Regions from separate parts of the Paraburkholderia sp. GAS33 genome, predicted to be linked through region 1. Evidence: predicted binding sites of a transcription regulator. Region 1 holds the regulator's gene; the other holds the start of a gene.
The links. Region 1 encodes FliA, which starts transcription of late flagellar genes. Its sites were predicted from a motif close to CTAAAGTTTNNNNNNNNNNNGCCGNTA; they were not measured.

Region 1 (11,064 bases):
GTCGCTCTTGACCGGTTTGAGATTGGATTGCGACATCGTATTTACCTACCGCCTCTGGTTCCGAACCCTTAAATCGACATCTGCGACAGGGTCTGCAACATCTGATCGGACGTGGTGACTGCCTTGCTGTTGATTTCGTACGCGCGCTGGGTCTGGATCATGTTGACCAGTTCCTGCACGACGTTCACGTTCGACGTTTCGACATAACCCTGTTCCAGCGAACCCGAGCCGTTCGAACCCGGCGCGCTGATGTTCGGCGTACCCGAGGAACTGGTTTCCGAAAACAGGTTTTCGCCTTGCGCGTCGAGACCGGCCGGGTTGATGAAGGTGGCGAGCTGCATGGTGCCGATCTGCGTCGAGTTCGAGCTGTTGGGCTGCGTGATCGACACCGAACCGTCGCTGCCGATCGTGAGCGAAGTCGCGGTCACCGGTACCGTGATCGCCGGAATGACCGGATAGCCGCTCGAGGTCACCAGCTGGCCCTGCGCATTGGTCTGGAACGAGCCGTCGCGGGTATAGGCGGTCGTGCCGTCCGGCATCTGCACCTGGAAGAAACCGTTGCCGTTGATCGCCACGTCCTTCGAGTTGCCCGTTTGCTGCAGGTTGCCCTGCGTGTACAGACGTTCGGTCGCGACCTGTTGCACGCCGGTGCCGAGCTGGATGCCCGAGGGCACCTGGGTCTGCTGGGTCGAGTCGGCGCCCGGCTGACGCACGGTCTGATAAAGCAGATCTTCGAACACGGCGCGCGAGCCCTTGAAGCCATTGGTGCTGACGTTGGCGAGGTTGTTCGAGATCACGTCCATCTGGGACTGCTGCGCATTCATGCCGGTCGCAGCGATATAAAGTGAGCGGTTCACAGTGTTGGTTCTCCTGGGTGCACGTCTGGCGCGACGCCCGTTAGCTGAAGCTGAGCAACTGGTTGGCGGACTGATCGTTCTGATCGGCGTTTTGGATCATCTTGGTCTGCATGTCGAACTGCCGCGCATTGGTGATCATCGAAACCATTGCGTTGACCGGGCTCACGTTGCTGCCCTCGAGCGATTCGGGTGCCAGCGTGACAGTGGGATCGGCGTCGGCAGGGTTGCCGTCAGCAGTACGGAACATGCCGTCGTCGCCGCGCTTCAATGTGCCCGCTGCGGGCTTCACGAGCTTCAACTGGTCGATGACCGCGATCGCCGTGGCCGGGTCTCCCGGCGCAAGCGCCGAAACCGTGCCGTCCTTGCCGATCGTGATCTGCGAGCCAGGCGGCACCGAGATCGGACCGCCCGTGCCGACTACCGGCAGGTTGGTCGCATTCACCAGCTGGCCGTTCTGGTCGATATGCAGATTGCCGGCACGCGTATAGGCCTCGCCACCGTCGGCGGTCTGCACGCTCAACCAGCCGTCGCCCTGGATCGCGACGTCGAGCGGGTTGCCGGTCTGCTGGATCGGTCCGGGCGTTTCGTCCGCACCCGGTGTCGACGACAACACGAACGTGCGTGTCGTGCTGTCGTTGACTGAGCTGCCGTCGCCGAACGACATCGGTACCGCGCGAAACGTCTCGAGCTGGGCGCGAAACCCGGTGGTCGACGTGTTCGCGAGATTGTTCGCGACAATGGCCTGCTGCTCGAGCGCCTGGGTGGCGCCCGACATCGCGGTATAAATCAGACGGTCGGTCATTCGTTCGGCTCCTGTTGCCCTTACATGTTGATCAGGGTCTGGTCAACGGTCTGCTGCGTCTTGATCGTCTGCGCGTTCGCCTGATAGTCGCGTTGCGCCGTGATCAGGTTGACCAGTTCGTTGGTCAGGTCCACGTTCGAATCTTCCACCGCGCCGCCTTGCAGCGTGCCGTGGTTGGTGCTGCCCGGCGTCGAGATCTGCGCTGCGCCCGACGCGGCGGTCTGTGCGTACTCGTTGTTGCCGAGGTCGACGAGGCCGTTCGGATCGTTGAAGTTGGCGAGTACGACCTGACCGAGCGAGGCCGTCTGACCGTTCGAATAGTTGCCGGTGAGAATGCCGGTCGTGCCGACCGTGAAGCTCGTCAGCTGGCCGGCGGCAAAGCCATTCTGCTGCAGGTTGTTCACGCCGTCCGTGCTGCCGTACTGGGTCGTGCCGGCAAGATCCAGCGTCAGCGCCTGCGGCGTGCCGGAGCCGTCGGTGTTCGGAATCGTGAAGGCGATCGAGTCCGACGCGGTCGTAGACGCGACACTCGTGATACCGGTCAGCGCGCCGGAGGTGTTGAAACTTGCCGTGCCGACCAGACTTGCCGTGCCGCCTGCGACGCCTGCGTAGACGTCCCATGCGCCGGAGCCGGTCTTGGCGAAGTACATGTTGACCGTCTGCGAGCCGCCCAGCGAGTCGTACACCTGGGTCGAAGTCGAGTAGTTGTAGGTCGACGAGTTGCTTGCGTCGAAAGTGGTTGGGGTCGGCGTAACCGCTACCGTGTCACCGCTCACCGGCGTACCCGTCAGCGTGATCGTCTGGCCGTTGCCCAGCGCAATGGCAGTGCCGGCGGTGTAGGTCCCGGTACTGTCGTTAGCGGCGTTGTCGGCATCCGTTACCTTGTATGTTGTCGCGCTAGTAAATTCGATCGTGTAGTCGTCGTTATTCGACCCAGCCGAAGCGGTCGTAATCGTCGCACCGCTGCTCGCCAACGTCGAGCCGGTTCCCAAGGTCGGCGTCACGGTCGGCGTGCCGAGCATCAGCGAATCCTGAGCGTCCAGGTTGAGCTGCGCCGTGATGGTGGTGGTCTGCGTCGGTGCGATGTTGGTAGTCGGCACGGTCAGCGGCACCGTTTGCGCGCTGTTGATGATGCCGCTGGAATTCGCGGCATAGCCCATCAGCTCGAGTCCTTGAGCGTTCACGATATTGCCCGTGTTGCTGAGCTGGAACACGCCGTTGCGCGAATACGTGAGCGAGCCGTTATTCGACATCTGGAAAAAGCCGTTGCCGTTGATGGCGACATCCAGTGCCTGGCCGGTCGTATTGATCGTGCCTTGCGAGAACTGCTGCTGCACTTCGGCGAGCTGCGTGCCGATACCGATCTGGTTGTTCACGGCCGTGGCAACCGAGTTCGCATACATATCGGCGAACACTGCCGTACCGCTCTTGAAGCCGATCGTATCCGAGTTGGCAATGTTGTTGCCGATCACGTCGAGATCGCTCGATGCAGCCCCGAGGCCGCTCAAACCCTGCTGATAACCCATGACGTATTCTCCGTTCCGGGAAATGTCTAAATTTGGTTGAACTGATTGCTTAGAGGACTGCCGCGACCGAAGTCAGGGCGACCGTATTGCCATTCGACAGCACGAGACTCGGTGCGCCGCCGGTACCCTGTACGACGCTTTCCACGGTACCCGGGGTCAGGGTCGTGCCAACGCCTGCAGCACCGTTGATCGTGCCGGTGGCGGTGATCGTGTAGGTGCCCGTCGGCAGTGCGGCACCCGTCGAATCGACCGGGGTCCACGTCACCGGCACAGTACCGGCCGGTTGCGCGCCCAGATCGAGCGTGTTGACGATCTGGCCTGCCGAGTTCACGACGTTGACCTTCATGTCGGACGCCGCCGAGGCCAGCTGCACACCGAATTCGGTCGCCTTGCCGGAGGTCACCGAAATGGAATTGCCTGGGGCCAGCACGCTGGAACCGATCAGCAGTGCGGCCTGCGAGGTCTGGCCTGCGTTGAGCTGCGTCGCCAGCGAGCTGAGCGACGTGTTCAACTGGCTGATGCCCGTCACGGTGTCGATCTGCGCGAGCTGCGAGGTCATCTGCGAGCTGTCCATCGGATTGGTCGGATCCTGGTTCTGCATCTGCGTAATCAGCAGTTGCAGGAAGGTGCTTTGCAGATTCGCACCCGAGGTCGCCGAGCTGCTCGAGCTGCTGCTCGACGCACTGCTCGCCGAGCCCGTGCCGTTCATGGTATCGAGCAGCGTCTGCGAGACCTGGGTCCCGCTGCCGCCGATGGTGGTTGAAGTAGTCAAGGAGGCGCTCCTCAGGTTCCGATCGTGAGTGTTTTCAGCATCAACTGCTTCGCTGTGTTCAAGGTTTCGACGTTCGCCTGGTAAGCGCGCGACGCCGAGATCATGTTGACCATTTCTTCCACCGGATCGACGTTCGGCATCGTGACGTAGCCGTTCGCGTCGGCCGCGGGGTTGCCCGGGTCGTAGGTCTGCTTCATCGGCGTCGGATCGTCGACCACGCCGGTCACCTGCACACCGCCCACCTGCTGGCCGGATGCGGTGCGCGCGCCGCCGATCGGATTGACCGCGAACACGACCTGCTTGGCCTTGTACGGCTGGCCGTCAGGACCCGTCGTGCTGTCGGCGTTCGCCAGGTTCGACGCCGTCACGTTGAGCCGCTGCGATTCGGCCGACATGGCCGAACCGGCGACATTGAAAATATTCATCAGGGATGGCATAGCTTCTCCGACCTCTCCTGCCGGCAGGTTCCGGCTTGATTGTTTCCCGTGGGCGTGGTTTTTAGCGGTTACATCCAGCATGTGCGCCGGTCGTCGCGTCTGGACTCGATCAGGAGCCCGACGTGATCACCGACAGCATCGATTTGATCTGATTCGAAACTTCCGTCATGGCCGACTCGAAGTGCAGCGAGTTATCGGCGAACTGCACGCGTTCCGCGTCGAGGTCCACCGTGTTGCCGTCGAGCGAGGGTTGAGTCGGAATGCGGTACTGCAACTGGCCGTAGTCGTCGCTCGGACCGCCGGTCGCAATCAGGCTGGCCTTGCCGGCCATGTGGCCCGGTTCGGTCGAGGCCATCGTCATGCCGCTCGTCACGCCGGCAGGTTGCGCCATCGCCAGCGTCGAGTTGTTCGATGCGCCGGTGCCGGTGCTGCTGCCGTCCGTCTTTCTCAGAGCGCCCGCGAGCGTCGACGAGAAATCGACGTCACGCGCCTTGTAGTTCGGCGTGTCGGCGTTCGCAATGTTCGACGACAGCAGTTCCTGCCGGTAAGAGCGGACATCGAGCGCCTGACGGCCAAAGGCGAATTCGGCATCGAGTTTATCTAGCATGAAAAATCTCCGGATAACGTTCCCGCGTCTGGCGCTCGATCAGGGAGCACAACATCTGCGGCGACCCAAAAGGGCTTTTTGCATGAGATGCATCTTAGGCGGGGCAGGCAAGCGGCAATCTTCTGAATAACCGGGGAAGGTCGCCTCTATTCAACGTTTGCGCCGGGAGCCGCGTCACTAGAATGCAACTCGTACCCTTGCCTCACGCTGGAGATGCACGATGGCCCGATCCACTCTCGATGTGCTGCCGCCGCGGCGCCGCATCGTTGCACGACACACTGCCGCCTGGCTGGTGTGTGCCGTGGCGGGTGCGTGGTGTGCGTCTGCGGCATTGGCCCAGGAGGCCAGCGGCCCGATCGTGATTCCCGGTCCGGGCGAACAGAACCCGGCCGATCTCGCGCGCATGACCGCGATGGCGACTTCCAGCAATGCCAGCCCGCGGACGATCAATCCGCAGCTCGCGGCGACGCTCGCACCGCCTGCGCAGTCTTCGACGCCGCAAGCGACCGATCGCTTTACCAGGCTGTCGAACGCGAGCGGTGCCATTGTGATTCCGGGTACCGATGAGGCATCCGCGTCCGGCGCGCCAAATGTTCCGGCGAACACGACGGTCATCCAGCAAGCCAGCCCGGCGAATACGGCCAGCCTTACCCGCGTCAATATGAATCCCGCGCTCGCCGCGAGCCAGGTCGTGCCGGTGGTCGTCACGTCGATGCCGGCGCGTGCGACGTACGGCGCCGCACTGCGGCCCGTGAATGCCGCCCCGGCTGCCGCACCTGTCGGCGTACCGGCCGTGACACCCGCCGTGACCGCTGCGAGCAGCGTCGAAATCGACAGCCTCGCTTCGCGCGGCGAGCCGCCCGAACTGGGCGCGAGCGCGGCAGGCCGCAATCCGGCGCCTCACGTTGCTGCCGCGCCGGCTCAAACGACACTCCCCGTAAAGAATCAGGCGCAGGCGCTGGCGGAAGCCGCGCAGCGCGCGCAGGCAATTCAGGCGCTGCAACAGGCTCAGGCGGCTCAGGCCGTTCAGGCGCTGCAGCGAGCGCAGACTCCGCAACCGGCGCCCAAGCCGGTGCTGGCCGCCTCCAGGGTTCAACCGTTCCAGACTGCTGCCGCAATTCAGGCATCGCAGCCGGCTCAGGCCAGCCAGCCCGTGCCCGAAGGTCAGGAAGACGGCCAGCTGATCCACGCCGCCGCGCTGGACTTTCTCAAACAGCAGGCCAATGGCCTGCCGGGCCAGGTGGAACTGAGCGTTGCCCAGGCTTTCCCGCGCGGGCTTGCCGCCTGCGACACGCTGCAGGCGTTCATGCCGCCCGGCGCGCGACTGTGGGGCCGCACGACGGTGGCGGTGCGCTGCACGAGTGGCCACCCATGGACGGTCTGGCTGCAGGCGAAAGTCTCGATCCATGCGACTTACTACGTCGCCGCGCGGGCAATGATGCCTGGCGAGGTGATTTCCGACGCCGATCTGGTTCCTCGCGACGGCGACCTGACCATGCTGCCGGCGTCGATCGTCACCGTGCCGTCGCAGGCAGTCGGTTCGGTCACGTTGATGCGCGTGAGTATGGGCTTTCCGCTGCGTCAGGACATGCTGAAGAGCGCCGCCCAGGTGACGGCCGGACAGAGTGTGCGGGTGGTGGCGCAGGGCGACGGCTTCTCGATTTCGTCGGAAGGCAGCGCGCTCAGCAATGCGACGCCAGGGCAACCAGTCAGGGTGAAAACCTCAACCGGGCAGATCCTGATGGGAATCGTGAAGGACAGTTCGACGGTTCAGATCCAGATGTAGATGCCCGGGGATCTGAACCTGAAAATGGCGCCCGTGACAGTGGCGTTCAAAGGGTTTTGGGGGAAGAAGGCGGCCGGTGGGGCCGTTACAAACGGATACATCGATTGAGCTAAAGTTTGGTTTCTTGAATGCCGTTAAAGGAATCAAATAGTTCAGGAAGCCAATCGTGAAAATCGATTCCACCACCAATAGCATGCCGGACAGTCTGACGGGCAGCGCGGCAACGCGTACCCAGCAGGACAGCTCGGCCCCGGCGGCTTCGACCGCCCAAAGCGCGGCAGCCGCCGCGCAAGCCGCCACCGGCTCGGGTGGCGACGCGAATGTGAGCTTGTCGGGCCTGTCGTCCAGCCTGCGCAGCCTGGCGGCATCGGGTTCGGCAGACATCGACACCGCTCACGTCGAATCGATCAAGCAGGCCATCAAGAACGGCACGCTGACGATCGATCCGGGCAAGATTGCTGACGGCGTGCTCGACACGACGCGCAGTTTGTTGCAAACGAGAGCCCCGGCGACCGGCAATTGAGGTTGGACGCCGCGAGGCGTCACCTTGAAACCCGGCCCGCACGCTTTGTACGGGCGCCGTGAGAGCGACTTGTGATGAAAGACGCGCTGCTTGCCACTGTGATCGATGAGTACTCGACCATCGAAGAATTTGCTTCTGTTCTGGCTATCGAGCAGAAAGCGCTAACCCAGGTGGAACCGGCCGAGATGTTGCGGCCGGTTGTCGAAAAGAAAACCGAACTGGTCGGCAAGCTGGCCTCGCTCGAGAAGATCCGCGACGCGCAGCTCGCCGAAATGGGTCTGCCGGCCGGCTGGAACGGCATCGAGCTAGCCGCCGGGCGCGACCCGAAGCTCGCCGAGCAGTGGTCGTTGCTGCAGCAATCGGTAGAGCGCGCACGCCGCTCCAACAAGACTAACGGTGTGCTGATCCGCACCCGCATGGAATACAACCAGCGCGCCCTCGAGGTGCTGCAGGTGCGTCCGAAAAAGCCCTCGCTGTATGGGCCGGATGGACGAGTGCCAGGGTTCGGCGGCCTGTAATTCCGGACGCTCCCCCGCTCATCGAACTCCAATCCAGTCTGTCCTGAATGCTCGCTGAGTCGGTCTGACCGTTTTCAGACCAACTCGGCGCAGCCTGCCGTTTGGCGCCTGTCCGCCACCTGCGCTTGCCGCACTTTTCCTGCTTTCCTCTCAGCACAAAAAAAGCGCCGTCCCTTTACATCGGGACGGCGCTCATTGCGCTTGAATCATGAGCGGCGGGTAACGGCGGTGAACCGCCGGCCGCCGTGGTGTTACTCCGCTTCAGCCTTGGCCCAGGCCATCTCGCGCAGGCGCGTGCGCAGCCGTGCAACCGCCTGGCTATGCAGCTGGCAAACCCGCGATTCGCTAACTTCCATCACCGCACCGATCTCGCGCAGATTCATGCCGCGTTCGTAGTAGAGCGACATCAACAGCTTTTCGCGTTCCGGCAGACGCTCGATCGCTTCGACCAGCGCCGAGCGCAGGCTTTCGTCGAGCAGTGCCGAGAGCGGGTCCGAATGATCGACGCAGTAGCGGTCGAGGAACGGCTCGTCGTCGGCGGAGCGATCGAAGTCTTCGTAGTAGATCAGCTGGCTGCCATGCAGGTCCTGCAGCATCGCCTGATACTCGTCGAGCGGCATCTTGAGGTGACCGGCAATCTCCGTCTCGCTCGCCGAACGGCCGAGTGTTTGTTCGACCTGATGCACAGCCGTCTCCACCTCACGCGAGGTACGGCGAAGGCTGCGCGGCAGCCAGTCGTTGCTGCGCAACTCGTCGAGCATCGCGCCGCGGATCCGCTGGCTCGCATACGTTTCGAACTGCGCGCCCTGGTCTTCCTTGTAGCGACTCGCAGCATCGAGCAGGCCGATCATGCCGGCCTGAATCAGATCGTCGAGATCGACACTCGCCGGCATCTTCGCCACCAGCTGCAAGCCGAGCCGCCGCACCAGCGGTGCGTATTTGGTCAGAACCTCGGCTTGGGAAATCTTTCCCTGAGCGTTGTACATCGTGCTCCCCTTGTCCGCGCCCCGCCCTTCAGGCGTGCTGCACAGACGGTTGGTCGGCGTGTTGCGCCGCTGTTACTGCCGCCGGCGCCACCCATTGGTGACGTGACGACATCGCTGGCCGCATTGGCCAGTACTGCAATTCGGCGGCGAGGTGCCGATAGTCCCGCGCAGCAGGGGTCGACGGAAACGCGTCGACCACGCAGCGCGACAGTTCGAGCGCCCGGGCCATGCGCGGGTCGGCGGCGATACAGCCCGCGCCTTCCAGCGACACAGTCAGATAACGCCCCGCCACCCCCGCGAGGTTTTCAAAAGCGGTGTGCGCGTCGGTGACGCTATGCACATGGTTCACCAGCACCCGGAACTGCCCGATGCCGTGCGCGTAATGCAGCCGCTTCATGCAGGCATACGCATCGGTAATCGCCTGCGCAGCGACGCGCGTGACGATCAACAGGTCGTGCGCCTGCATCGCCAGCGCAGAGAGCTGGCCGAGCCGGTCGAGTTGCGCATCGATCAACACGATGTCCGCGGGACCGTCCAGCACCACACTCAGTTGCGCCGCCGTGTAGCCTTCGCGATTGCTGCGCGAGGCGCTCAGCACTGAAAAGCCCAGTGCATGACGCGCTACGGCGGCGTCGAGCGATATCTCGCCGCGTACCACGGCGGCGAAGTTGGCCGCCCCCTGTACGCCGCCGAGCATGGCGCCCACCGAGTAATCGCCAAGGCACTCGTCGATTACGAGGACATCCTTGCCCTGCTCCACGAGTGCCGCCGCCAGATTGACGACGGTCGTGGTACATCCAACGCTGGTCGAACCGCCCGTTACCGCCAGCACTCTTGAACCGCTGCGGGCCAGCAGGCGCCGCAGTCCTTCTGCCTGATCCGAGACGACCTTATCCAAAGCGGACCTCGTGCAGTTCGGCCGTCGAGCGTGCTGAGAGCGCCGAAAGCAACGCCGGAATATCGTCGTCCTGCGGCACGAACGGCGAACTGTCGCGCGGAATGCAGAAAGCGCTCTTGATCAGGAATTTCTTCGTTGCGACGTACAGGTTCTCGGGCACCTTCTGCCCGGTCGAGACGTAATGCACCGGCAACTTGTAGCGGATCACCGTGTCGAGTACGCCGCCCAGGTTGGTCGCCTCGTCGAGCTTGGTGAGGATGCAGCCGGCGAGCGGCTGTTGATCCGGCCCGCGCTGGTAGGCCTGCACGACTTCGTTGAGCGTGTCGCCATGGCACGTTGCGTTCAGCAGCAGCAGGCGCTGCACCGGTTGTCCGGCGCGGCACAGCATGGCGATCTGGTCGGAGACGAGGCGGTCGCGCTGGCTCATGCCGATCGTGTCGATCAGCACGATGTGCTTGTTGCGCAGCTCGGCGAGCGCCAGTTGCAGATCGGCGCCGTCCTTCACTGCGTGAACCGAAACGCCGAGGATCTTGCCGAAAATGCGCAGTTGTTCGTGACCGCCGATCCGGTAGCTGTCGGTCGTCAGGAGTGCCACCTTGCTGGCGCCGAAGCGCATCACGCAACGCGCGGCAAGCTTGGCCGTGGTCGTGGTCTTGCCGACACCCGTCGGGCCCATCAGGGCGAACACGCCGCCGCGCTCCATCAGCGCGTCTTCGTTTTCCATGATCGGCAGGTTCGACTCGAGCACGTTGCGCACCCAGTCCATCCCGCCTTCCATGTTGTCGATCTCGGGCGGCAGGTTGTCGACCATCATCTGCACCAGTTGCGCGGAGAAACCGGCGGCGAACAGGTGCTTGGTGAGCGAGGCGCGCGTCGGGCTGCGACGCTGGCGGTCGGCCCACAGGAGACCGGCGAAGTGTTCCTCCATCATGCCGCGCATCGACGAGAGCTCGCTCATCACCGTTTCGTTGACGACCTGCTCCATGCGAGCCTTGATCGCTTCGGTGACGCTGGCGGTGGTGCTGGCTGCGGCACGTGCGTCGTCCGCTGGAGTGGCCGGGCTCGGCTTCCTGCTAGCGCGGCGCGCGGCGAGTTGTGCGGCTTCGCGGGCCCAGTCGGGCGTGTCGGCGAGGTTCGACGGCTGACGCGTGCCGACCTGGATGTCGACCGGTGCGCCGAGGCCCTTGGCCATCGCGGCGGCCGGTGTCATCGACGAAGGCCGTGCGCTGTAGGCACCTTGCTGCTTGCCGGCGATATTGCGGGCGTGGTCGATCAGCCAGGGATTCGTTTCCGCCATCGTGCGCGGCGTGGCCGGCGAGAACGGCATAAACTGCGGCGCCGGGACACCGGCG
Region 2 (11,064 bases), on a different contig from region 1:
TGTCGGAGCTGGTTGTATGGATATACAGTATGCGGCGCCGCGCTGTTTTGCGGCCCATGCCCTGTAACCCTCTATCTGCCGCCCAGACACCGTGCTCTCCGTTGCCGAACCCGCGCCGTCCGATACTGCCTCCTGGCTGGCGAGGCTCAATGACGCGCAGCGCGAAGCCGTCGAATACGACACCGGCAACGTTACGCAGCCGACCGGCGCCCTGCTGGTCATTGCAGGCGCGGGGTCGGGCAAGACCAATACATTGGCGCACCGGGTCGCCAATCTGGTCGTCAAGGGTGTCGATCCCCGTCGAATCCTCCTGCTGACGTTTTCACGCCGGGCCGCGGTCGAAATGACCCGGCGGGTGACGCGCATCGCCGGACAGGCGCTGGGCGCGCGGGCCGCGGTGGCACAGGGTCTGACGTGGTCGGGCACGTTTCACGGCATCGGCGCCCGTCTGCTGCGCGAATATGCCGAACTGATCGGCCTCGCGCCCACCTTCACGATCAACGATCGCGAGGATTCCGCCGACCTGATGAACCTCGTGCGGCACGAGCTCGGGCTCTCGGCGAAGGAACGGCGTTTTCCATCGAAGGGCACCTGCCTCGCGATCTACTCGCGCGTTGTCAACACCGGCGCGGCGTTGGCGGATGTGCTGAACGACGCGTTTCCGTGGTGCCGCGAGTGGGAGGCGGATCTGCGGCTGCTGTTTGCCACTTATGTTGAAGCCAAGCAGAAGCAGAGCGTGCTCGACTACGACGATCTGCTGCTCTACTGGTCCCTGATGGCCGAGCAACCGGCGATCGCTGCTGACCTTGCGGGCCGCTTCGATCACGTGCTGGTAGACGAGTATCAGGACACCAATCGCCTGCAGGCGTCTATCCTCCTCGCGTTGAAGCCCGACGGCCGCGGCCTGACCGTGGTGGGCGACGACGCCCAATCGATCTACTCGTTTCGCGGCGCGACGGTGCGCAACATCCTCGATTTTCCGGGCCACTTCAATCCGCCCGCGAGACAGGTCACGCTCGAGCGTAACTACCGCTCGACGCAGCCGATTCTGGCGGCGTCGAACGCGGTGATCGAGCTCGCCAGCGAGCGCTTCACCAAAAACCTGTGGACGGACAAGGCATCCGCCCAGCGCCCGCACCTCGTCAGCGTGGCGGACGAGGCCGATCAGGCGCGTTACGTGGTCGAACAGGTGCTCGAGGCGCGCGAAGCCGGCATGAAGCTGAAGGCGCAAGCGGTGCTGTTTCGCGCCGCTCATCACAGCGCCGCGCTGGAGATCGAACTGACCCGGCGCAACATTCCGTTTGTGAAATTCGGCGGCCTCAAGTTTCTCGACTCGGTGCACGTGAAAGACGTGCTGGCCGTGCTGCGCTGGGCGGAAAATCCGCGTGACCGGGTGGCGGGGTTTCGCGTCACGCAGCTCTTGCCTGGTGTCGGGCCGGCGACGGCGGCGCGTGTGCTGGATGCGGTGACTGAAATTGCCCCCGGCGCTACGGCCAACGCGCTGGCAGCCTTCGCTCCACCGCCGCGCACTCTGGAAGACTGGCAACCATTCGTCGCTTTAATGTCGAGCATCTGCAATCAGGGCTCGTCGTGGCCGGCCGAGTTCGAACGGGTGCGGCGCTGGTACGAACCTCACCTTGAACGCAATCACGAAGACGCGGCCATCCGTCATGCGGATCTGCTGCAAATGGAGAGCATCGCCGCCACCTATGCCTCGCGCGAGCGTTTCCTGACGGAGTTGACGCTCGACCCGCCCGATGCCACTAGCGACGAATCCGGCGTGCCCATGCTCGACGAAGACTATCTGATCCTGTCGACCATCCATTCGGCAAAGGGGCAAGAGTGGCGCAATGTGTTCGTGCTGAACGGGGTCGACGGCTGCATTCCGTCGGACCTCGGCACGGGCAGCGAGGCGGAGATCGACGAGGAGCGACGCCTGCTGTACGTGGCGATGACGCGTGCGAAGGAGGATCTTCACATCGTCGTGCCGCAACGCTTCTACGTGCATAACCAGACGCATCTGGGCGATCGGCACGTTTGGGCCTCGCGCACGCGTTTCATCCCGGCGCACCTGCTGCCGCTCTTCGACGCGCATGCCTGGCCGCGCGTGCCCGAGCCCGTTGCGCCGAGCGCGGCGGGACTGGCCGCGGCGGCGCAAGCGAAGCTCGAAATTGCGGCGAAGCTGAAAAAGATGTGGGACTGAGCGCGGGTGGGGTGTACCGGCACCCGGCGCCGTCTAGCGTGACTGCTGCCGCGGCTGTTGTTGCTGTGGTTGCGGGCGGGGCGGCGGCGTAAAGAAGGCGCGTAGCCACGCCGCGAGCCGCGAGAAAATGTCGTATGGCTCTTCGACAAAGATTTCCGGCTTCAGCAGGCGCAGATATTCCATGATCTGCTGCGCTTCCTGTTTCTGGAACGAGCCGTGGGAAATGCCCAACCGCAACAGGCCGCGTAGTTCGCCAAGCTTTTCGCGCGCGGTGCTGCCAATGCTCGTCTCGCACGCCACCTTCGCCTCGTAGACCCGCTGCCGCAGCGACTCGACCAGCCGCCATGCCGGCGTTTGCATGGTCTCTTCGAGCGCCTGGATGTCCTGCGCCGCGCTCTTGATCTGCGCGGCGAGCGGATCCACCAGCGACGCATCGCCATCCGATTCCTTGACGATCGCCGCCGCCCAGTCGTGACACTGCTTGGCCAGTTCCTCCGGGGTCCATTCGGAGCGCGAGGCGAAGCCAAACCCGAACTCTGATGCCTGCTGCATCAGGATCGCGACGACATCCGGGAATTCCTTGTCCAGCGTGCGTTTAGCCCATGCGTATTGACCGCCCTGCAACATCCGCTTCACCGCGTGTTCGGTGAGCGGCACCATGTTGTCGAGCAGTTTGGCGCGCAGAAAATCCTCAAACGACGGCGTGGCGAACTGCGGGTCGAGCTTGAGCGAGACGCGCAGAAACGCGTCAAAGTCCTTGCGCAGGTTTGCGACGGTTTCGTCTTTGAGTGAAAGGGTGATTTGACCCATGTCGTATCCCGTTTGGTCCTCCCGCGTTGCACCGCAAAAGTGTCGCCTTCTGCGAACTGCCCCCGTGACAGGGCGACGTCGATGCTCGACGCGGTTGATCTTGCTTGTTGCCGCATAACCAGCGGGAGAACTTCCCGGCGAGCGGACCTCGACTGCATAACGGCGGAATGGGGTAAAACTTGAGGGGCAGAGCTTGGGGCTGGCGCGTGCGGGCCGTCGGATGCAGCGCCGGTTGCGGCGCTGCACAAGGCTGGCGATGCAACCAGGGGGGCCGCTCTACTTGAGGACGACGCCTTGCCAGACAAAAAAGACCGTGAGTCCGACCGCAATGGTGAGCAATGGCCGGCGGGTCAGCGCACTGACGGCCACGGCGGCGAGAGCCCCGACGAGTTGCGGATTGCGCCACGTGAGTTCGGCGTCGCCGCCGTGGGGCGAGACGGTCATGGGCACGATGATGGCGGTAAGCACCGTCACCGGCACGAAACCGAGGGCGGTCCGCACGAGCGGCGGGAACACCAGCCGCTCGCCGAGCACGAAAACGGTCGCGCGGATCGTCCACGTGATGAGCGCCATGCCGAGAATCAGGAGGGCGTAGTTCATTGTGCCGCCTCCGCCTCCGCCTCTGCCGTGCGCCGCTGGCTGCCGGGCAACGACAGCAGCACGCCGACCACGACTCCGGCGAACACCGCGCCGAGCAGGCCCAGCTTATAGGGCCACGCCTGCCAGAAGAACGCCAGCGCGCCCGCGGTGACGGCCGCGGCGAAATAACGTAGCGCGACGAGTTGGGGCACGACGATCGCGATGAAGGTGGCGGCCATGGCGAAATCGAGCCCGAGCGACTGCAGACCGGGGAACGCCGCGCCGAACAGAAGGCCGGCGAGCGTCCAGATCTGCCAGTTGAGATACATGGCGAGACCCGCGCCGAGGAAGTAGTACGGGCTGATCGAGCCCGGCGGATGGTGCCTGTAGTGCGCCCAGGCGACCGCGAAGACTTCGTCGGTGAGCACGCCGCCCAGCGCGAGGCGCCAGCGCAGCGGCAGGTTCGAGACATAGGGCGCGAGCGTGGCGCTGTATAGGACGTGCCGCAGGTTCACGACCAGGGTGGTAGCCAGCACCACCGCGAAGCTCGTATGGCCTGCGATCAGGCCCAGCGCAATAAATTGCGCCGAGCCGGCGAAAACGACGAGCGACATCAGTTGCCCGTGCCACAGGTGCAGCGGGCCGGATGTGACGAGGGTGCCGAAGATCATGCCGAACGGCGCGGCGCCGACCATCATCGGGATGATGTCGCGCGCGCCGGCGGTGAATTCAGTGCGTCTGGTATGGGTCAATCTTGCCTCCTTGGTCTGCGGAGGATAGCCGCGGCGGGGTGGGGAGGGCTTGTACGTTCTTGCTATGGTGGTTTGCTGCGGTGCTGTGACCGCTGCTTCCGCTTGCCTTGCGCTTAGCTAGCCTGCCAGCGCCCGGGCGGCACCCCAAACACGCGCCGGAAATGCCGGGTGAAGTGGCTCTGATCGGTGAACCCGCTGGCCGCGGCTACCTCGGTGACAGAGACTCCCGCGCGCAGCGGCGCCAGTGCGCGTTGCAGCCGAACCTGGTTGCGCCACGCGTGCGGCGGCAGGCCGGTGCTCTGGGCGAACAGACGCGCAGCGTGGAACGGCGACAGGCCGACGGCGCTTGCCAGTTCGCCTAGCTGGAGTGGCGTGGCGAGATCGCCGGTAAGGCGCTCTTTCATGGTCGCGACGCGGGTGTCATCGACGGCGAGCCGTGCTGGCTTTGTCTGCCCGCCGGAGTAGCGCACGAGCAGCATCGACAGGGCGTCGAGCATCGCGGCTTCGGCTGCGAGCGGATCGGCTTGCGCTTCGAGCAGACGGTGAGCGCGTGCGAGCCGTTGCGCGACTTCCACATCGCGGATCACGCCGGGTTCGAACCATGGCAATGGCTGGGGCTGACCGGCGACGTCGTCCGCGAGTTGCTGGATGAAATCCACCGGCGCGTACAGCACGCGGTAGCGCCAGCCTTCCTCCATCGCCCGCGCGCCCGTGTGCAGTTCACCGGGGTTGATGATCGGCACGCTGCCCGCCTCGGCGACGTAGTCCGCGCCCAGATACCGGTAGCATTCGGCGCCGGCGACGATCACCGGGATGGTGTACGCGTCGTGCCAGTGCGGCGAAAACTCGTGATCGTGGTATTCAGCCGTGAGCAGATCCGCGCCAGGCAAAAGCGGCGTACGCCAGTAGCGGGCGGAATCGCGGAAACGGGTCACGGTCATGATGGAAATCCGGCTCGGCCTGCCAGTTTAGCGCGAGCAGGCTGTCACCGTACAAGCAGCTTTCACTTGAGCGGAATCGTAGTGCCGGCTGGCACTGCCACCGCGCTGACGCTGTTCTTCGCGCTGCCGCTGGCGACGCGATCGCTGTAGGTCAGATACACCAGCGAGTTGCGCTTCGCATCGACGATCCGCACCACGTGCAGCGTCTTGAAGATCAGCGACATGCTCACCGAAAACACATCGGACTGCTGCTTGACAGGACCGGTGAACTTGATGGCGCCCACCTGGCGACAGGCGATCGATGCTTCGGTCGGATCTTCCGCAATGCCGAGCGTGCCCTTGATGCCGCCGGTACGGGCTCGCGACACATAGCAGGTGATGCCTTGCACGATCGGGTCATCGTAGGCTTCGACCACCACCCGGTCAGAGCCGGTCACGTGGAAATTGGTGTTGACGCTGCCCACTTCCTCGCTGTGCGCGAGAGGGGTGAGCAGAGCCGTGACAGCGAAGGCGAGCGTAACGCGCAACAAGGGTGATTTCATTGGGATACCGGAGTGATCGGGAATGATGGCAAAGCGAAAGCACCATCGTATAACGGCAACCGTGACGCGGGTGGATGCGTCTGGAAACTGCGGAAGGAGAGCGGAATGGGATGAACGCGAAGAGCGCAACGTTTATTGGGTGGCCAGTATTACCGCGACGCGCGCCGCCCAAAAACAAAAGGCCCGCAAATGCGGGCCTTCGAATCTTTTGGCTCCTCGACCTGGGCTCGAACCAGGGACCTACGGATTAACAGTCCGGCGCTCTACCGACTGAGCTATCGAGGAACAGCAGTACAACCTTTACATAAAAAAGCCCGTTTTGGTTAACGGGCCTTTGCAAATCTTGGCTCCCCGACCTGGGCTCGAACCAGGGACCTACGGATTAACAGTCCGGCGCTCTACCGACTGAGCTATCGGGGAACAACAAAAGCAGAGAAGCGAAATTGTAGGAGGTGCTCCGGAACCTGTCAAGACCCTTGGCCCATCTCGATTTCGTTCGAACAGGCGCGGCCGGGGAGGGTGATACAGGGACCGGGGCGCAGCAGCCGGGTGCGACCTTGAGGCCGTGAGCCGCCGCGCGTAGGGCTGCTTAGCGAGCGAGCAAAGTCAGCTTTTCCTTCACGTCCTTGAATTCGTCGGCCTCCGGCAGCGGGGCCTTCGTCTTCGTGATGCTCGGCCAGCCCTTGGCGAGATCGGCATTCAGCGCGATGAAGTCCTGCTGGTCGCCCGGGACGTCTTCTTCGGCGTAGATGGCGTTCACCGGACATTCGGCGACGCACACAGCACAGTCGATGCACTCATCGGGGTCGATCGCGAGGAAGTTGGGACCTTCGCGAAAGCAGTCCACCGGGCACACATCGACGCAGTCGGTATAGCGGCACTTGATGCAGCTTTCGGTCACAACGTGAGTCATTCAGGCAGCTCCTGCATGCGGTATCGGGGAGGCGAAACGCCAAAAGCGCTATTGTATCGTAACGTCAAGAGGCATATGCAGCACGGGCTCACCCGGTTTATACGTTTTCGTGATTAGTTTATGGCACTGCGTAAGGCTGCCTGCGCCATATGCCCGCGCGCATTCGGGTAACATGCGTCAGGTCGGCGCGCCGGGGCGTGCCGCAGGCGCATGGGCCCAGTCGGGCCTTCCGTTCTTCCTGCAGTCCGGTACGCACCATCATGATTATTACTTCGCTGCTCGATACTGACCTGTACAAGTTCACGATGATGCAGGTGGTTTTGCATCATTTCCCTGCCGCGAGCGTGGAATACCGCTTCCGCTGCAGGACGCCGAACGTCGACCTCGTGCCTTATATCGAGGAAATCCGCGGCGAAGTGCGCAAACTGTGCGAATTGCGTTTTACCGACGACGAGCTCGACTACCTGCGTCGCATGCGCTTCATCAAGGGCGATTTCATCGAGTTCCTCGCGCTCTTCCATCTGAACGACAAGTACATTTCGATTACCCCTTCGCCGAAGGGCAATGGCGAGATCGACATCGAGATCAAGGGTCCATGGCTGCATACGATCCTGTTCGAGATTCCGGTGCTGGCGATCGTCAATGAGGTCTACTTTCGCAACACGCAGCGGGAGCCGGCCTACGGCGAAGGCCGTGAGCGTCTCTCCGAAAAGATCAAGCTGCTCGGCGCACGCCCGGAATTCGCGGACTGCAAGATCGCCGACTACGGCACGCGCCGCCGCTTCTCGAAGCGCTGGCACGAAGAGGTGATCCTGACGCTGAAAGACGATCTGGGCGAGCAGTTCACCGGCACCAGCAACGTTTTCTACGCCATGAAGCATGGCCTCACGCCGCTCGGCACGATGGCCCACGAATACCTTCAGGCCTGCCAGGCGCTCGGCCCGCGGCTGCGCGATTCGCAGATCTACGGCTTCGAGATGTGGGCGAAGGAGTACCGCGGCGACCTGGGCATCGCGCTGTCCGACGTGTACGGCATGGAAGCGTTCCTGCGCGATTTCGACATGTACTTCTGCAAGCTGTTCGACGGCGCGCGTCACGATTCAGGCGATCCGTTCGAGTGGGGCGAGCGGCTTCTGAAGCACTACGAGGCGAATCGCTGCGATTCGCGCACGAAGATTCTCGTGTTCTCGGATGCGCTCGATATTCCGAAGGTCCTGCAACTGTATGAACGCTTCCGCGGACGCTGCAAGCTCGCGTTCGGCGTCGGCACCAACCTGACCAATGACCTCGGCTATAACCCGCTTCAGATCGTCATCAAGATGGTTCGCTGCAACGGTCAGCCGGTTGCCAAACTGTCCGATTCGCCGGGCAAGAATATGTGCGACGACAAGGCGTACCTCGCTTATCTGCGCCAGGTTTTCGGCATCAAACAGCCGGACGAGGAGGTCTCGCCGTAACGGCGGTGACTTTCTGTGCGGGCGCCTGGTGCGCGCCCGCTTAGGCCATCTGGACGAGTGTCCGCGAGTGAGGTGGCCGGTATAATTCTCGCGATACCTGCCTGCCGCACGGCTATCGAAAGAAACGAGACACTCGCGAGGATTTGGCCCACATGGATACATCGATTGCCCGCCGCAACATCCTGGCGCGCATCCGCGCAGCCCAGGGCCGCGAAGCAGCGCCGGCCGAATCCGAGCGCGAAGCCGCTGCCGACTATCTCGCTCGACATCCGCAAGGTCCGCGGCCAGCTATGCCGAACGATCTGGTCGCGCGTTTTATCGAAGAGGCGCAGAAGCTGTCCACCACCGTTGAGAGCGTTGACGCCTTGAGCGATGTGCCGGCTGCGGTGCTTCGCTATCTCACGCAGCACGGCTTGCCGCTGCAGGCCATTGCCTGGCAAACGCTGCAAGACTTCAACTGGACCGAAGCAGGTCTCAGCATCGAATTTCGCAAACCGGAAGATGGCGATGTAGTCGGCATCACCGGCTGCTTCTGCGCAACAGCGGAGACCGGTACGCTGGTGCTATTGTCGGGACCCGAAACCTATGCGTCCGCCGGTCTGCTTCCCGAAACGCACATCGCGATCGTGCCGGCCTCGCGCATCGTCGCCGGTCATGAAGACGCCTTCAACCTGATTCGCTCCGAACGGGGCGAACTGCCGCGCGCCGTCAACTTCGTATCGGGGCCGTCGCGTACCGGCGATATCGAGCAGACCATCGTGCTCGGGGCACACGGGCCGTATCGGGTGCATGCGATCGTCGTGCGTACATGAAGCGACATGCTGTGTGGACGAGCATCGTGCTCGCCGCCGTAATGGCGCTTGGGCCGCAAATCGCGTCGGCCGCGACGCTCGATGGCGCAACCCTGTCGGCATGGTGGGGCGCGCCATTTGCCGGTGTGCTGCTGTCGATTGCCGTGTTCCCGCTCATCGCGCCGACTTTCTGGCATCACCATTTCGGCAAGATCGCGGCAGGCTGGGCCATCCTGTTTCTGGTGCCGTTTGGTGTGATGTTCGGTGCCGGCGTAGCGCTCGGCTCGTTCGTTCACGCCATGCTCGAAGAGTACGTGCCGTTCATCGTGCTGTTGACTGCGCTCTATACGGTGGCGGGCGGCATCTGCGTGCGCGGGAATCTGCACGGCTCGCCACGCATGAATACGGCGATCATCGCGCTCGGTACGGCACTCGCCAGCATCATGGGCACGACCGGCGCGGCAATGCTGCTGATCCGGCCACTGCTGCGTGCCAACGATAATCGCAAGCACGTCGTGCATGTGGTGGTGTTCTTCATCTTCCTCGTCGCTAACGCGGGCGGCTCGCTGTCACCGCTCGGCGACCCGCCGCTGTTTCTCGGTTTTCTCAACGGCGTGGGCTTTTTCTGGACCACCGTGCATCTGGCTTTGCCGATGCTGTTCGTGTGTGGCGTCCTGCTCGTGATCTTCTACGCGCTCGATTCGTACTTTTACCATCGTCGTGAAGAAGAGCGTTCGCCGTTTCTCGATCCCACGCCCGATACGCCACCGCTCGGTATCGACGGCAAGATCAATTTCGTGCTGCTTGGCGTGGTCATTGCGCTCGTGCTGATGAGTGGCCTGTGGAAGCCGGGTATCGAGTTCGACGTTTTTGGCACTCACGTCGCGCTGCAAAACGCGCTGCGCGATGTGGCGCTGATCGGCGTCACGCTGCTCTCGCTGGCGGTGACGCCGCGCGCGGCGCGCGAGGGCAATGCCTTCAACTGGGCGCCGATCGAAGAGGTCGCGAAACTGTTCGCCGGCATCTTCGTGACGATCGCGCCGGTCATCACGATTCTGCGCGCGGGCGACGCAGGCGCGTTCGCGGGTATCGTGCATCTGGTCAACGACGCATCGGGCCAGCCGCGCGACGCGATGTACTTCTGGGCGACGGGTTTGCTGTCGTCGTTTCTTGACAACGCGCCTACCTATCTGGTGTTCTTCAACCTGGCCGGCGGCGACGCGCAAACGCTGATGACGAAGGGCGCCACCACGCTGGCCGCGATTTCGGCCGGCGCGGTATTCATGGGCGCGAACAGCTATATCGGCAATGCGCCGAACTTCATGGTGAAGGCGATTGCGGAGTCGCGCGGCGTGCGTATGCCGAGCTTTTTTGCTTACCTGGGCTGGTCCGTCGTTATTCTGGTGCCGTTGTTTCTCGTGACGGGCTGGCTGTTCTTTTAGCTTTTTAGAGCCATTGATGACGGTTGACTGCAGCACGGCCGCAGACGGTCCCGCTGCGCTATTCGGAGAATTGCAATGCAGAAGATCCTGGTTGCCCGTCCGATTTTTCCGGACGTGATCGAGCGCCTCAAACAGTATTTCGAGGTGGACTGGAACAACGGCGAAGTCTTGCCTGCCGACGAACTGACGCAGCGGCTTGCCGATAAGGACGGCGCGCTGACGGCCGGCGACCCGATCGACGCAGCCGTGCTGACGGTAGCACCGCGGCTGCGAGTGGTGTCGAATATGGCAGTCGGTTACAACAACTTCGATATGGCCGCGTTCAACGCGGCGAACGTACTCGGCACCAATACGCCGGACGTCCTGAACGAGTCCACTGCCGATTTCGGCTGGGCGCTGATGATGGCGACGGCACGCCGGATCGCCGAGTCCGAGCACTGGCTGCGCGCCGGAAAGTGGCAGAAGTGGGCGTACGACGGCTTTCTCGGTACCGACCTGTACGGTTCGACGCTCGGTGTGATCGGCATGGGCCGCATTGGCCAGGCACTGGCGCGTCGCGCCCGCGGCTTCAACATGCAGGTGATCTATCACAACCGTTCGCGGGTCGCGCCTGCTATCGAAGCCGAGCTGAATG

Region 2: a site for FliA is predicted at 3,171-3,197, ahead of P3T24_RS34270 (DUF4088 family protein). Genes of this name have one in related genera too.

The regions. Positions count from the first base shown of each region.
Region 1 is NZ_JBNDMP010000005.1:12,347-23,410, forward strand. It holds gene flgH (flagellar basal body L-ring protein FlgH) at 1-36, opposite strand, end outside; gene flgG (flagellar basal-body rod protein FlgG) at 69-857, opposite strand; gene flgF (flagellar basal-body rod protein FlgF) at 898-1,659, opposite strand; gene P3T24_RS16590 (flagellar hook-basal body complex protein) at 1,680-3,185, opposite strand; gene P3T24_RS16595 (flagellar hook assembly protein FlgD) at 3,235-3,957, opposite strand; gene flgC (flagellar basal body rod protein FlgC) at 3,969-4,394, opposite strand; gene flgB (flagellar basal body rod protein FlgB) at 4,504-5,001, opposite strand; gene flgA (flagellar basal body P-ring formation chaperone FlgA) at 5,222-6,787, shown strand; gene flgM (flagellar biosynthesis anti-sigma factor FlgM) at 6,954-7,310, shown strand; gene P3T24_RS16620 (flagella synthesis protein FlgN) at 7,385-7,828, shown strand; gene P3T24_RS16625 (RNA polymerase sigma factor FliA) at 8,080-8,814, opposite strand; gene P3T24_RS16630 (MinD/ParA family ATP-binding protein) at 8,843-9,712, opposite strand; gene flhF (flagellar biosynthesis protein FlhF) at 9,705-11,064, opposite strand, start outside.
Region 2 is NZ_JBNDMP010000016.1:147,918-158,981, reverse strand. It holds gene P3T24_RS34275 (ATP-dependent helicase) at 92-2,203, shown strand; gene P3T24_RS34270 (DUF4088 family protein) at 2,237-3,013, opposite strand; gene P3T24_RS34265 (AzlD domain-containing protein) at 3,290-3,613, opposite strand; gene P3T24_RS34260 (AzlC family ABC transporter permease) at 3,610-4,290, opposite strand; gene P3T24_RS34255 (helix-turn-helix transcriptional regulator) at 4,458-5,285, opposite strand; gene P3T24_RS34250 (CreA family protein) at 5,348-5,827, opposite strand; tRNA gene P3T24_RS34245 (tRNA-Asn) at 6,037-6,112, opposite strand; tRNA gene P3T24_RS34240 (tRNA-Asn) at 6,172-6,247, opposite strand; gene fdxA (ferredoxin FdxA) at 6,417-6,740, opposite strand; gene pncB (nicotinate phosphoribosyltransferase) at 7,001-8,197, shown strand; gene P3T24_RS34225 (LutC/YkgG family protein) at 8,350-9,009, shown strand; gene P3T24_RS34220 (sodium:proton antiporter) at 9,006-10,430, shown strand; gene P3T24_RS34215 (2-hydroxyacid dehydrogenase) at 10,506-11,064, shown strand, end outside.